Regions from separate parts of the Saccharibacillus brassicae genome, predicted to be linked through region 1. Evidence: riboswitches for the same ligand, from Rfam matches in the RefSeq annotation. Region 1 holds a riboswitch; the other holds the start of a gene.
What was found. Region 1 has a riboswitch for FMN ahead of ribE (riboflavin synthase). Riboswitches for the same ligand answer to the same signal wherever they lie in the genome.

Region 1 (6,382 bases):
ACTTCGTTGCAGACATAATCGTAATGCGTCGTCGATCCGCGGATCACCGTGCCGAGCGTAATAACCGCGTCGTACTTGCCGCTCTCCGCCATTTTTTGCGCGATCAGCGGAATCTCGAACGCGCCCGGAACCCAGGCTACGTCCACGTCGTCGTCTTCCGCGCCGTGACGCTTCAACGCGTCGAGCGCGCCCGACAGCAGCTTCGCCGTAATGAACTCGTTGAATCTGCCGACGACGATCCCGAATTTGTATCCCTGCGAAACCAAGTGTCCTTCATATACATTTGCCATTTGTCATCAACCATCCTTTGTCTATTGTATACCAGATTGACCGGTTTGTAGCCTTCGTTTTACAAATTTCCTCATTAACCATGCCGCAATCGTGCCATTATCGCGCTCCGGCCGCACAGCCGGGCCAGCGCGAAACGTCCGGTCTTTACAGCCTTGCCCCGTTTTCCGGCGGGATCGGCGTCTCGTTCTGCTCCAGCGCTTCAAGCTCGCCGGGCGCCGTGTGCGCGCCCGGGCCGTTCAGGCCGAAGTTGGTCAGATGTCCCAACTTGCTTTGCTTCGTATGGAGGTAGCCGACATTGTCGGCGTTCTCCGCCATCTGGATCGGCACCCTCTCCACGATGCCGAGCCCGTGTCCCTGCAGCCCTTTGATCTTGCGCGGATTGTTCGTCAGCAGGCGAATACGCTTGACGCCGAGATCGCTCAGAATCTGGGCGCCGATGCCGTATTCGCGCAGGTCGGCCGCGAAGCCGAGCGCGCGGTTCGCATCGACCGTATCCAGTCCTTCTTCCTGCAGCTTGTACGCTTTGAGCTTGTTGATCAGCCCGATGCCGCGGCCTTCCTGACGCATATACAGCAGCACGCCGGAGCCTTCGGCTTCGATCCGGCGCATCGCGGCGTCGAACTGCGGTCCGCAGTCGCAGCGCTGCGAATGGAACACGTCGCCGGTCAGGCATTCGGAATGCACGCGGACGAGCACCGGGGAATCGGGATCGATCTGCCCTTTGACGAGCGCGATATGTTCCTTGTCGTCGATCTTGTTGCTGTAGGCGACGGCGCGGAATTCGCCGAACTCCGTCGGCAGCCTGACTTCCACTTCGCGCCGGACCAGCTGCTCGCGTTCGCTGCGGTACTGGATCAGATCCTTGATGCTGATCAGCTTCATGTTCCATTTCTTCGCCAGATCGACCAGGTCGGGCAGCCGGGCCATCGTCCCGTCTTCCTTGATCACTTCGCAGATGACGCCCGCCGGCTCCGCCCCGCTCAAGCGGGCCAGATCGACCGCCGCTTCCGTATGGCCGGCCCTCCGCAGCACGCCGCCGTCTTTGGCAATCAGCGGGAACATATGCCCCGGACGCCGGAAGTCGTCGGCCGCCGTCTCAAGCCGCGCGATCGCCCGGGCCGTCACGGCGCGCTCATGCGCCGAAATGCCGGTCGTCGTCTCCATATGGTCGACCGACACCGTGAACGCCGTCCCGTGAAAGTCCGTGTTGCGCGTCGTCATCGGATCGAGTTCCAGCAGCGCCGCGCGTTCGCGCGTAATCGGCAGGCACACGAGCCCGCGTCCTTCCGTAATCATGAAGTTGATGACTTCGGGCGTTACCCGGTCGGCCAGCGCGATAAAATCGCCTTCGTTCTCGCGGTCTTCGTCATCGACGACCAGCACGATTTTGCCGGATTTCAGATCCGCCAGCGCGTCGTCGATCTCGTCGAAAGCAAATCGTTCGTCCATGTTGTCTCCTCCTCCGTCTTTCGTTCAAGCTCTCGGCCGTGCAGGGTGTTCAGGAGTATCCGTGCCGCGACAGGAAGCTTTCGTCGATTGCGGAGAACGTCTTCGCTCCCGCTTTCTCTTTTTGCCCGACGCCGAGCAGATGTTCAACGTATTTGCCCAAAATATCGCATTCGACGTTAACGGAACTGCCTGCCTTTTTGCGGCTCAGCGCCGTCTCGCCCAGCGTGTGCGGGATGATCGAGACGCCGAAATATCCGTCCTCCGCATGGATTACGGTCAGGCTGATGCCGTCGATCGCGATCGAGCCTTTGCCGATGACGTAGCGCATCAGATGCGGATCGTCCGCTTTCAGCGTGAATACGACGGCATTCTGGTCCTGCTCGACCGACACGATCGAAGCGGTTCCGTCGACATGCCCCTGCACGATATGTCCGCCGAAGCGTCCGTTGGCCGCCAGTGCCCGCTCCAGATTGACCGGGCTGCCGCTGCCGAGCGTGCTCAGATTGCTGCTGCGGTACGTCTGCGGCATCACATCGACGGTGAACGAATCTTTGCCGTAGCTCGTGACGGTCAGGCAGACGCCGTTCACGGCGATGCTGTCTCCGATCGCGACGTGCTCCAGCACTTTTTTGGCGCCGAGAGTCAATACCATCGCTTCTCCGCGCCGCTCGGCGCGCCGCAGGCTGCCTACTTCTTCGATCAGTCCGGTAAACATGCGCAGATCCTCCTTGACTTCTCTTTTTCCGCTTGAATCTTCTTGAATCTTCTACATCTTCATACCGCTCCAGGGCGCTCTTTTTCGGTACATGCCGCTATGGCACATGCAAAAAGCCCCGCACCCGGCAAAAAGATCCGGGGACGGGGCTTGGGATTGAAAATCGAAAGATCCTGCATTTGCCGAAAATTCGGTACGCAAACAAACAGGGTACGCCCAAACAGGCTTCATCCTGCCGTTTGCATTCGCCCGAATTCCAAACGCGGCAGCCCGCATGCGCAGACCACGAACCAACGGGCGCCTGCGACAAAAAAGTCGGATCGGCCCGTTCGGTTCATGCGCGAACATGAGGTGCCGCGTTTCCATGCCGGATTCGAAAACAGCCGGGCTGCGCCCGTCGTTCCCGAACCGTATGCAAGGCAAATACGACGGTTCGTTTTCTCTTTCTCCCATCCAGACTGTAACTGTCGGTCCCGGAATCGCACCAGGTCAACCGGGCCGCTGCGTCATACAAACGGCTCGGGTCACGGACTTCGGCCGGCGATCCCTAAGAATCGCGCGCCGTCACCGCCGGTGGGGAATTTCGCCCCGCCCCGAAAGAGTATATGCGTACCCGGCAACTGACCGGAATACGGTATTGATTATGATGGTAGCATGGCGGGAAAAGAAATGCAAATTACGCCAAAAAAAGCTTATCGGCCGCGGCCTGACAAGCTTTCGGAGTTCTGCGACATGCGCGATGTCGGAAGATCGGTATGCTACCGTCGCGATTTGGAATTCGGCTTGGACTTGGCGTTCGATTTGGCGTTTCCTTTCGAACCGGCATACGGTCTTGCGTTCGGAAGCGCTTTGGGATCGGGCTTGCGTTTGTGCTTTTTGCCCGAATACCAAAATCCCCACGCGCAGATGACCAGGATCAGAAACGGATACATGGCCGTGCCGTTGGGCCAGGGCAAAACGAGCAGCATCAGCAAAATAAGGACGAAAAATATGGCGTAGCCGACTTGGAAAAAGCGGTGCATATCAAAAACTCCTTTTCGATTATCGTTCGCGGCAGCGAAAATTCAAGTGCTTTAACTATACACCATGCTCAGCGAAAACAGTTAATTTTGAGGGGAAGCGGCTTTTTTATCGGAAAAACGTTGTTCAAAAAAGGCACTCCCGAGTAAATGCGGGAATGCCTTTTTCCACGTTAAAGATCCATCCAGGAATCTAGAATGCCATTCGTAAAATACAAATATGTATCCCCGTAAGTCCAGGTATCGGTCGAGATATACGTACCGCTGTAACTGCTGGTATCGTCCGGAGAACCCCATGACATCAGCACCATATCTTTGGTCATGCCTTTGGAAATTTTTTGCCCTGCGATCAATTCCCACGCTTTGGCTTTCCAGGCCGGATACATTCGTTTAGGGTCTGTTACATAAAAATGAGTTGCGATAACTCCACCGGGAAAACTGCCCAAAGGAACCCGGAAAGATACAACTGATCCATCTGCTCTTCTCGCTTGGATAACTGCGTCTCCTTTGTTGACACCCAGATTTAATATTTTAATTTTTTCTGTATGATAAAGGGGATTGGATCGAGGCAGCGCATGTTTATCCGCCCATACCGTTATATTTTTAAAAGCGCCTTTAATCGATTCATATTCAGAATAGGTACAAAAAGTATCAGGATCATATCCATAGACGGTTTTTTCGATCACTTTTCCATCAACCGTCTGAATCGTAAACTCGGTCATTTCGCTTCCCCATGAAGAAATGCCGGTTACCCAACCGGATTGGCCTTTTTCATATAGGTATACTTTTGCGCCCATATACCATCGAATCTCACTATGCACTTTTTTGGCGCTGTTGATTTTGTCGAGCGTGTTTTGATAAGAATTGTAATCCTTCCAAAAAAACACTGAACTCAACTGCGGCTCGTAGCGTCCGGAAATACCCGTCACGGCTATAAATTTCTCGAGTGTGACATAACGGGTATTTTTGTAAGCAATCGAGTTTGATTTATTGATCGGGAAAGTGCCTTTGGAGGACCTGACCGTCAAATCTTTGCCACCTTCCAACGTTACTCCTTTTAGCCGGCTTATCGTTTTGATCGGCACATAAACCTTACCATTTTCGGCAAGATAGGTTTTTTGCGTGGAGATTACGATTTGGTTATCTACAAAAACGCCTAACTCTTGAAGATAATACGCATTGTTCAAAGGATCTGAAGCAGCGCTTACGGACTTCATTGGAAATCCCAATCCGAACGATAAAATCAAAATCAAACACAAAAATTTCGAAACAACTTTCATCTGACCCGCCCCTATTTCTATTTATAATGAGTTTTGACCTAACTAACTATACTACATATTTTGTATAAATTCTTTATTTTTGAAATCAGTGATCTAGCGTAATGCAGGCTTTATTGTAAACGACAAAAAAACAGCGATCAGAAGGCCTAAGCCTCCGATCGCTGTTGGGTGGGTTCATTTACTATTACGTTACGATACTATTCCGTTACGACTTTGACTTCTTTCATCTTGTCGCCCGGCTTAACGGCATCGATCAATTCCATGCCTTTGGTTACTTTACCGAAAACGGTGTGTACGCCGTCGAGGTGCGGCTGTGGGCCGTAGCAGACGAAGAACTGGCTTCCGCCGGTGTTCTTGCCCGCATGCGCCATCGACAGAACGCCTTTGGCATGCTTCGTTACATTCGTCGAAGTCTCGCAGTCGATCTGCCAGCCCGGGCCGCCTGTGCCGGTGGGAATTGGGTATGTTATGCACCGCTAAATCTGTAATTTTTGCTTTATCCTCTGTCATTCCGACCCTATTCTGGTCTTCTGGTGGAGTGGTATTACCGATAGGTAGCACCAGCTCTAAATCAATTTCATCTTTTTTAAAACTAATTTTTCGAATAACTCTAGAAAGCATCATCTTCTTCGTATCCAATTCCGCCTCGTCGTATTTCTCCAACCATCCATCAAACTCCTCTAGAACTTCTTGATACTCATTCATCTTAGTTTTTTCTTTTTGAGTTTCCCGTTCTAAAGATTCTATTAGCTTGCCTTTCTCTGCAATTTTTATTTCTTGTTCTAGCAACATGGATTCTACTGTATCAAAACTGAGTTTGCTCTGCCCCAGTTCTACCTTAATGATCAGCCCCTTTATTGCTGATAATTCTTGATAGTCTCCTTGAATTTCTTTTTTTAGTTTTGCTAGATGAGAATCCTTTTGCACAACATTTTCTTTTTGAAATTTATCTAGCACTTCTACAAAATCCTCCTTGTTGGCTTTGGAAATAAAGTCCTTTACAACTATCTCCGCTTCCTTTTCATATTTCTTCGCTCCGAATTGAAGGCATGCATGATCTTCTCGATTACCTAAATGCCTTGCCCGTTTACAAACGTAGCGCATTACTTTTGACTTTTGTATCGTCCCGTCTTTTCTCTTATTTGTTGTTATACTATGATCAACCGACAAATTCCCACCACAATAACCGCACTTCACTATTCCAGATAGAAGCAGCTTGGATTTAGTAGGTGTGTTTATTTCTTGTTTGTTATTTTTATTACTTCTGCTATCTATAATCTCTTGCACTCTGTCAAAGTCCTCTTCTTCTAGTATTTTATAGTCAGGATTGAATGGCTGAAGCTTAAGATCCTTCCACGTAAGATGCTTGTCATCGTTTATATAATTGTACCTTTGGTAGCCCTTTAAGATTGGATTTCTGAGCATCTTGCCTACACTAGAGATCGAAAAGGTCGGGAATGGGTCGATTGAAATTGTGAATTATTCAGGTGTAAGTGGAAACTCATTTAAGCTTTCTAACCTCGTGAACGGTGAAAAAGTAACCGTCGATTGCCTGAACGAAGAAGTAACATCGAACATCCCTCTCATCTATCATTTCGATGATGTGTCTGGAGAGTACCCCAGTTTGG
Region 2 (6,382 bases), 1.5 Mb from region 1:
CGCGGAAGGATTCGAAGTCCAGCATACGGAAGCGATCCGTCTCGGCGACAACACGGTACGTCTGGAGTTCGCGCTAGACGATCCGAAGCTGTGGTGGTCGAGAGGGCTCGGCGACGCGCATCTGTATACGTTCAAGGCCGAGCTGCTCGAAGGCGAATCGGTCAGCGCGTCCAAGAGTGCGCGGACCGGCCTGCGCAGCGTCAAGCTGAAGCGGGAAAAAGACGGCGCCGGCGCTTCGTTCTACATCGAGCTGAACGGCGTGCCGGTCTTCGCCAAAGGCGCGAACCATATTCCGAACGACAACTTCGAGACGGACGTGACGCGCGAGCGGTACCGGTACGAGATCGTCTCCGCGGCCGAAGCGAACATGAACATGCTGCGGGTGTGGGGCGGCGGCATCTATGAAGAAGACGCTTTCTACGAGCTGTGCGACGAGTACGGCATCATGGTCTGGCAGGACTTCATGTTCGCCTGCAGCATGTATCCGGGCGACGAAGACTTCCTGGAAAGCGTTCGCCACGAAGCGGAAGACAATGTCCGCCGGCTGCGCAACCACCCGAGCATCGTGCTCTGGTGCGGCAACAACGAGATCGATTCGGCGTGGGCGCATTATATTCCGGACGGCGGTTGGGGCTGGAAAAAAGACTATACGCCGGAGCAGCAAAACGTCATCTGGGCCGATTACGAAGCGATTTTCCATCGCCTGCTGCCGAATGCGATCTCCAAGCTCGCGCCGGGCGCGGAATACTGGCCTTCGTCGCCGCTCGTCTCGCTGTCGAACGACGAGAACCAGCACGCGCATCCGGGCACGTCGGAAGGCGATATCCATTATTGGGGCGTGTGGCACAACTCCGAACCGTTCGAGAACTACAACAAATACATCGGCCGCTTCATGAGCGAATACGGCTTCCAATCGTTCCCCGAGCACAAATCGGTGCTGCAATACGCACCGGAAGACGCGCTGCAGCTCGATTCGAAGATCATGCTCGCGCATCAGAAAAACGGCCGCGGCAATTTCCTGATCAAGGAATACATGGACAAATATCTGCCGGAACCGAAAGACTTCGTCTCGTTCCTGTACATGAGCCAGGTGCTGCAGGCCGAAGCGATGAAATCGGCGATCGAAGCGCACCGCCGCAGCATGCCGTACTGCATGGGCACGCTGTACTGGCAGATGAACGACAGCTGGCCGGTCGCTTCCTGGTCGGGCATCGACTATTACGGCCGCTGGAAAGCGCTGCATTACTACGCGCGCCGCAGCTTCCGCGACCTGTCGGTCTCGATCGACGGCACCAACGGGGAAGATTTGAACTTCCATATTCTCAACGACGGCTTGAGCGCCCAATCGGTATCGCTGAGACTCCGGCTCGTAGGCTTCGGAGGCAGCGTTCACAGCGAGCAGGTGCTGAACCTTGAAGCGTCCGCGAACAGCGCCGCGAAGGTCTATTCGGTCACAGCGGCCGAGCTGCTCGGCGAAGAAGTGCCGGAGCGCACCGTGCTGGTGGCCGAACTGGAACAGGGAGGCCGCATTCTCGATCAGCGGACGCACTACTTCGTGTCCGCGCGCGAAATCGAGCTGTCGGCGCCGAATATCGTCGTCAGCCGTACGGACGACGGCGAAGGCCGATCGACGTTCACGCTGGAGACGGACGCGCTGGCCAAGCAGGTATGGCTGTCCGCCGAAGCGGAAGGCGTCTTCACGGACAATTACTTCGACCTTGTGCCGGGCGAACCGGTCACGGTCGAGTTCCAGGCCCGCCGCGAAGACGGCACGCTGTCCCACGGCTCCGCCGGAGCCGTCGAAGTCAAATCGATGGCCGATTTCATCAAGCTGTAACGCGAAGCGTTCATGCGTCCACGCGGGCGCAGATTCCGCCCGCTGCGGCAAGCAGACAAGCAGCCGCCGATCCCCCCCAGGGAATCGGCGGCTGTTTGGCGTTCGCGCCGCGAAGGCGATCTTCCGACTTGTTCCGTCGATCGGTGGAAGCTTATAATGAACGAACGAGCGTTTACCCTGAGAAAAAAGGAAGTGCAGCATGCAGCCCATACCGATTCGAACGACGCGCAGCTACAAAATGGCCCGCGTTTTCCCGACCGACGTCAACAGCTACCAGACGCTGTTCGGCGGCCGGCTGATGGCGTATATCGACGATATCGCGTCGATCGCCGCCGCCAAATTGTCGCGCGCCAATACGATTACCGCTTCGACGGACTCCGTCGATTTTCTGTACCCGATCTACATGACGGATTCCGTCACGCTGGAAGCATTCGTCACCTGGACGGGCCGCAGCTCGATGGAGACGTTCGTCAAAGTCATACGCGAAGATCTCAAAAGCGGCGAGCGCCAGATCGCGGCCACGGCGTTTCTGACATTCGTCGCGATGGACGACCACGGCCGCAAGATCGAAGTCGCGCCCGTCGTGCCGGAGACGGAAGAAGAGCAGAAGCTGCACGACAGCGCGCCCGAGCGGGCGCTGATGCGCAAGCAGCGCCGCGAAGCGAGCCGCGCGTTAGCCGAATTTTTGACTTCGCGCTATCCGTGGGAGCCGGAACACGAAGCCGATTGAAGCGGAAACGTCCGGCTTTATAGAAACCAGCTTTATTTTATTCACCTACTTGTAAAAGTGTGAATGATCGTTTAGAATGTAACCAGAGCTGAAAGCCGCAGGGCTTGCGAAAGTTTGCGAAACGGAATGAAGCGCCCATTCTTTTTACGAAAAAAGAAGAGGCGGCCCTACCGTGACAACTTTCACAGGCAGCGGATAGAAAAAGGTTTAAACTAAGACTATCAAAATACAAATGAATAAAGGATCTTCGGGGTAGGGTGAAATTCCCGACCGGCGGTAATGGTTCGCTTACGCGAACTTGGCCCGCGACTCCCGCGGCGTCTTCGAGAAGAAGCCGCGGGACTGATCTGGTGAGATTCCAGAGCCGACGGTACAGTCCGGATGGGAGAAGATCAAGCGCAGACATGTCGGTGTCCGTATACGGCAGGTTTATTTATGGAACCTGCCGCAGCTGCCCGCCGCATATTTGGCCTGCCGCTCGACCCTTCGATTGACGTAAAAACCGCCCCGAACGCCGGATCTTCCGGCTTCGGGGCTTTTTGCGCACGGGATCCCCCTTATTCGGATGAGGAGACTAGGGAAATGACAACCGACAATCGTAATCACTTGAGTCAAGCAAACACGGGAGGGAACGGATCTTCATTTTTCTCCAGAGCCGGCAGCGGCTTCTGGTTGATCGTATTGGGAGCGGCGCTCTGGGGCGTCGATCCGCTGTTCCGTATCCTGCTGCTGGAATCGATGACTTCGTCGCAGATCGTTCTGCTCGAACACGTCATCATCGCTTTGTTCGTGACTCCGATTCTGTGGAGAAACCGCGCGGAACTGAAAGGTCTCGGCCTGCGGCACGTCGGCGCGCTGCTGTTCATCTCGTGGGGCGGCTCCGCTCTCGCAACGTTGATGTTCACGCTTGCGCTTCAGCATGCGGGCGGCGCCTTCAACACGGTGCTGCTGCTGCAAAAGCTGCAGCCGCTGTTCGCCATCATCCTGGCGCACTTCATGCTCAAGGAATCGCTGCCGCGCCGCTTCGGCCCGCTGCTGCTGGTCGCGCTGTTCGGTACGTATCTGCTGACATTCGGCTTCACGATGCCGGTCGGCCATGCCGGCGAGTTTTTCCAGCTCGGCAGTCTGCTCGCGCTGGGCGCCGCCGCCCTGTGGGGCGGATCGACGGTCATGGGCCGCTTTATGGTCGGCAAGCTCAAATACGAGACGGTCACTTCGCTGCGCTTCATTCTGGCACTGCCGCTGCTGCTGGCCATCACGGCCGGGGAAGGCGCCGCCTGGGCGCTGCCGGCCGGAGGCATCGCGCTGACGCTTGTCGGCGTCAACCTGCTGCTGCAGGCGCTGCTGCCGGGCCTGCTCAGCCTGCTCGCCTATTACAAAGGACTCAAAACGACCAAAGCGTCGGTCGCGACGCTGGCCGAGCTCAGCTTCCCGATGGTCGGAGTGCTGATCAACTGGCTGTACGGCGGAGAAGTCGTGACGTCGGCGCAGATCGTCGGGTTTATCCTGATCTGGTCGGTTCTGTTCATTATCTCCCGTCAACAGACGCAGGAGATCGGGCCGAAAAGCCTGTCCCAACAAGCGGCCTGACCGTAAATGTACAGTCCTACAGACGTTTCGCCGGGAAAGCCCGGGAAACGTCTTTTGTTTTGGGCCGCCGTTCGGGCCGGCGGCGGTCGCTCTGAATTGTTCGATGTGTGCGCCGAACCTATGTTATGATAGACGTATTCGCGCAATTTTTGCCGGGCCGACAACGCTGTCGATGACCTGCTTATCTTATATAGACGAAACGGAGAGACTCCTCATGAATACCCAAAAAACCTGGTCGGCGGTCAGCGCCGACCGTCCGTTTGTCCGGCTCGTTCCGGACGTGCAGTTCGCCCAATTCGCGGGCGGCAAGACGCTCAGCCTGAACCTGCTGCTGCCGGCTTCCGACCGGCCCGTGCCGCTGATCCTGTGGATCGTCGGCGGGGCCTGGGTCAGCTGCAACGCGGCGCGGAACCTGCCGCAGCTCGTGCGCTTCGCGGAGCAGGGCTACGCCGTCGCCGCGATCGAATACCGCCTCGCGCACGAAGCGCGCTTTCCGGCGCAGATCGAAGACGCCAAAAGCGCGCTGCGCTTCCTGCGCGCCAATGCGGCCAAATACGGCATCGACGCCGACCGAATCGGCGTATGGGGCCATTCCGCCGGCGGACAGCTGGCGGCGCTGCTGGGCGTGACCGGCGGATCGCCCGAATACGAGACGGCCGACCATCTCCAGCAGTCGACCCGGGTGCGGGCGGTCGCCGAATTCAGCGGCCCGATCGATATCGAACTGGACTTCCAGAGCGAATACCATATGCCGGTCATGGCGATGATGCTCGGCGGCACGATCCGCATGAAGCCGGAACTTGCGCGCAGCACGAATCCGATCGCCTACCTGGACGGCCGCGAAGTGCCGCCGTTCCTGATCATGCACGGCGATGCCGATACGACCGTCCCGCTGCGGCAGAGCCAGCTGCTGCACGATGCCCTGACGGAAGCCGGCGTCTCTTCCGAATTCTGCGTGCTGGAAGGCACGGGCCATTCCACCGCCGAGCTGCTGACGCGCGGCGACGTGCTGGACAAAGTCGGCGAATTTTTCGACCTGCACCTTAAATCGTAAATTGCAAATCGCGAATTTCAAACACAAAAAGGCCCGGCGGATCGCTTCCGCCGGGCCTTTTTTTTATCGAGTCCAAATCTTCCGCCTCACCAAATCTTCCGCTGCATCCAAACCTCAGAACGTCGTGAAGCCCGCCCGCATCTGAATACGGTACACGATGTCTTTGAGCCACGTCGTCGGTTCCAGATGTTCTTCGAGGTCGAGCGTGTACTCGGCGCCGTCGTTGGTCCAGATCCGCTCGAAATAAGCGCGAATTCCGTCCATCAATTCGGTGTCCGCCGCCGCTTCGACAAACAGGTCGTTCTCCAGGTTGTAATCTTTCAGATTGCGCGGCGTGAAGTTGGTGGAGCCGGCCAGCACGCTGCTGTCGCCGGTTTGACGGTCCACGAAGATCATTTTGGAATGGTACTGTTCTTTGGTCGTGTTGTACCAGCGAATCGCGATTTTGTCCGGCGCTTCCTTGTGCAGGCCGGCCGCGACAGGGCGGTTCGGGATACCGATTTTGTCCCGGCCGAACGCATTCTCGTTCGGATCGAGCACGAGCCGCACTTCCGCGCCCCGATCCGCCGCCGCGCCGAGTCTTTCCAGCACTTTTTTGTCCGCGAGATAGAACATGCCCATCCAGATCGTGTCGCCGGACACGGCGCTGTCGATCTCCTGCAGCACCCGGTCGTACACTTTGCCTTCCGTCAAATACTGCACCGCATATTGGCCGTCCGTGCCGGCCCCCTCGTCGGCCGTATAGACCGGAAGCGTCCCGCCGCCCGACATGTCGAGCACCGCCTGCTCCGCTTGAAGCATGTCGCCGATGATCGGGCCGTCGACTTCAAGCGCGATATTCGAATGGTAGGCGCTGGCATCGTGGATATTGCCGCTGGAGACGATCGCGCTTTTCTCCGTAATGAACGCTTTGCGATGGTTTGCTTTGACGTTCAGCAGCTTCAGATACGAACGCATCGTGATGTCCGGGCCTTCGGTCGCCATCAGGTTCGGCACCCAGCCGCTGCCCGACTGGCCGAACCACTGGATAAACGTGCGCCAGACCGCCGAATAGGCCGGCGTGGAATCGCGCAGCGGATCGACGTCGGTAATGACCACCCGGATGCCGGCCTGCTTGAGGCTTTCGAGCAGGGCATTCGGCGCCGAACCGTAGTTGGTATTGACCTCGTCC

Region 2: linked by a shared signal. The riboswitch ahead of FFV09_RS17840 (DMT family transporter) and the one ahead of ribE (riboflavin synthase) in region 1 are both predicted to bind FMN.

The regions. Positions count from the first base shown of each region.
Region 1 covers NZ_CP041217.1:217,601-223,982, forward strand. Annotated here, with positions in the region: gene ribH (6,7-dimethyl-8-ribityllumazine synthase) at 1-290, opposite strand, end outside; gene FFV09_RS00885 (bifunctional 3,4-dihydroxy-2-butanone-4-phosphate synthase/GTP cyclohydrolase II) at 436-1,740, opposite strand; gene ribE (riboflavin synthase) at 1,790-2,455, opposite strand; FMN riboswitch at 2,893-3,060, opposite strand; gene FFV09_RS00895 (hypothetical protein) at 3,214-3,477, opposite strand; gene FFV09_RS00900 (hypothetical protein) at 3,648-4,754, opposite strand; partial or broken gene FFV09_RS00905 (peptidylprolyl isomerase) at 4,952-5,215, opposite strand; partial or broken gene FFV09_RS24035 (recombinase zinc beta ribbon domain-containing protein) at 5,820-6,179, opposite strand; gene FFV09_RS24500 (hypothetical protein) at 6,181-6,382, shown strand, end outside.
Region 2 covers NZ_CP041217.1:4,298,421-4,304,802, forward strand. Annotated here, with positions in the region: gene FFV09_RS17830 (beta-mannosidase) at 1-1,837, shown strand, start outside; gene FFV09_RS17835 (acyl-CoA thioesterase) at 2,037-2,567, shown strand; FMN riboswitch at 2,807-2,964, shown strand; gene FFV09_RS17840 (DMT family transporter) at 3,174-4,157, shown strand; gene FFV09_RS17845 (alpha/beta hydrolase) at 4,372-5,211, shown strand; gene FFV09_RS17850 (phospholipase D family protein) at 5,326-6,382, opposite strand, start outside.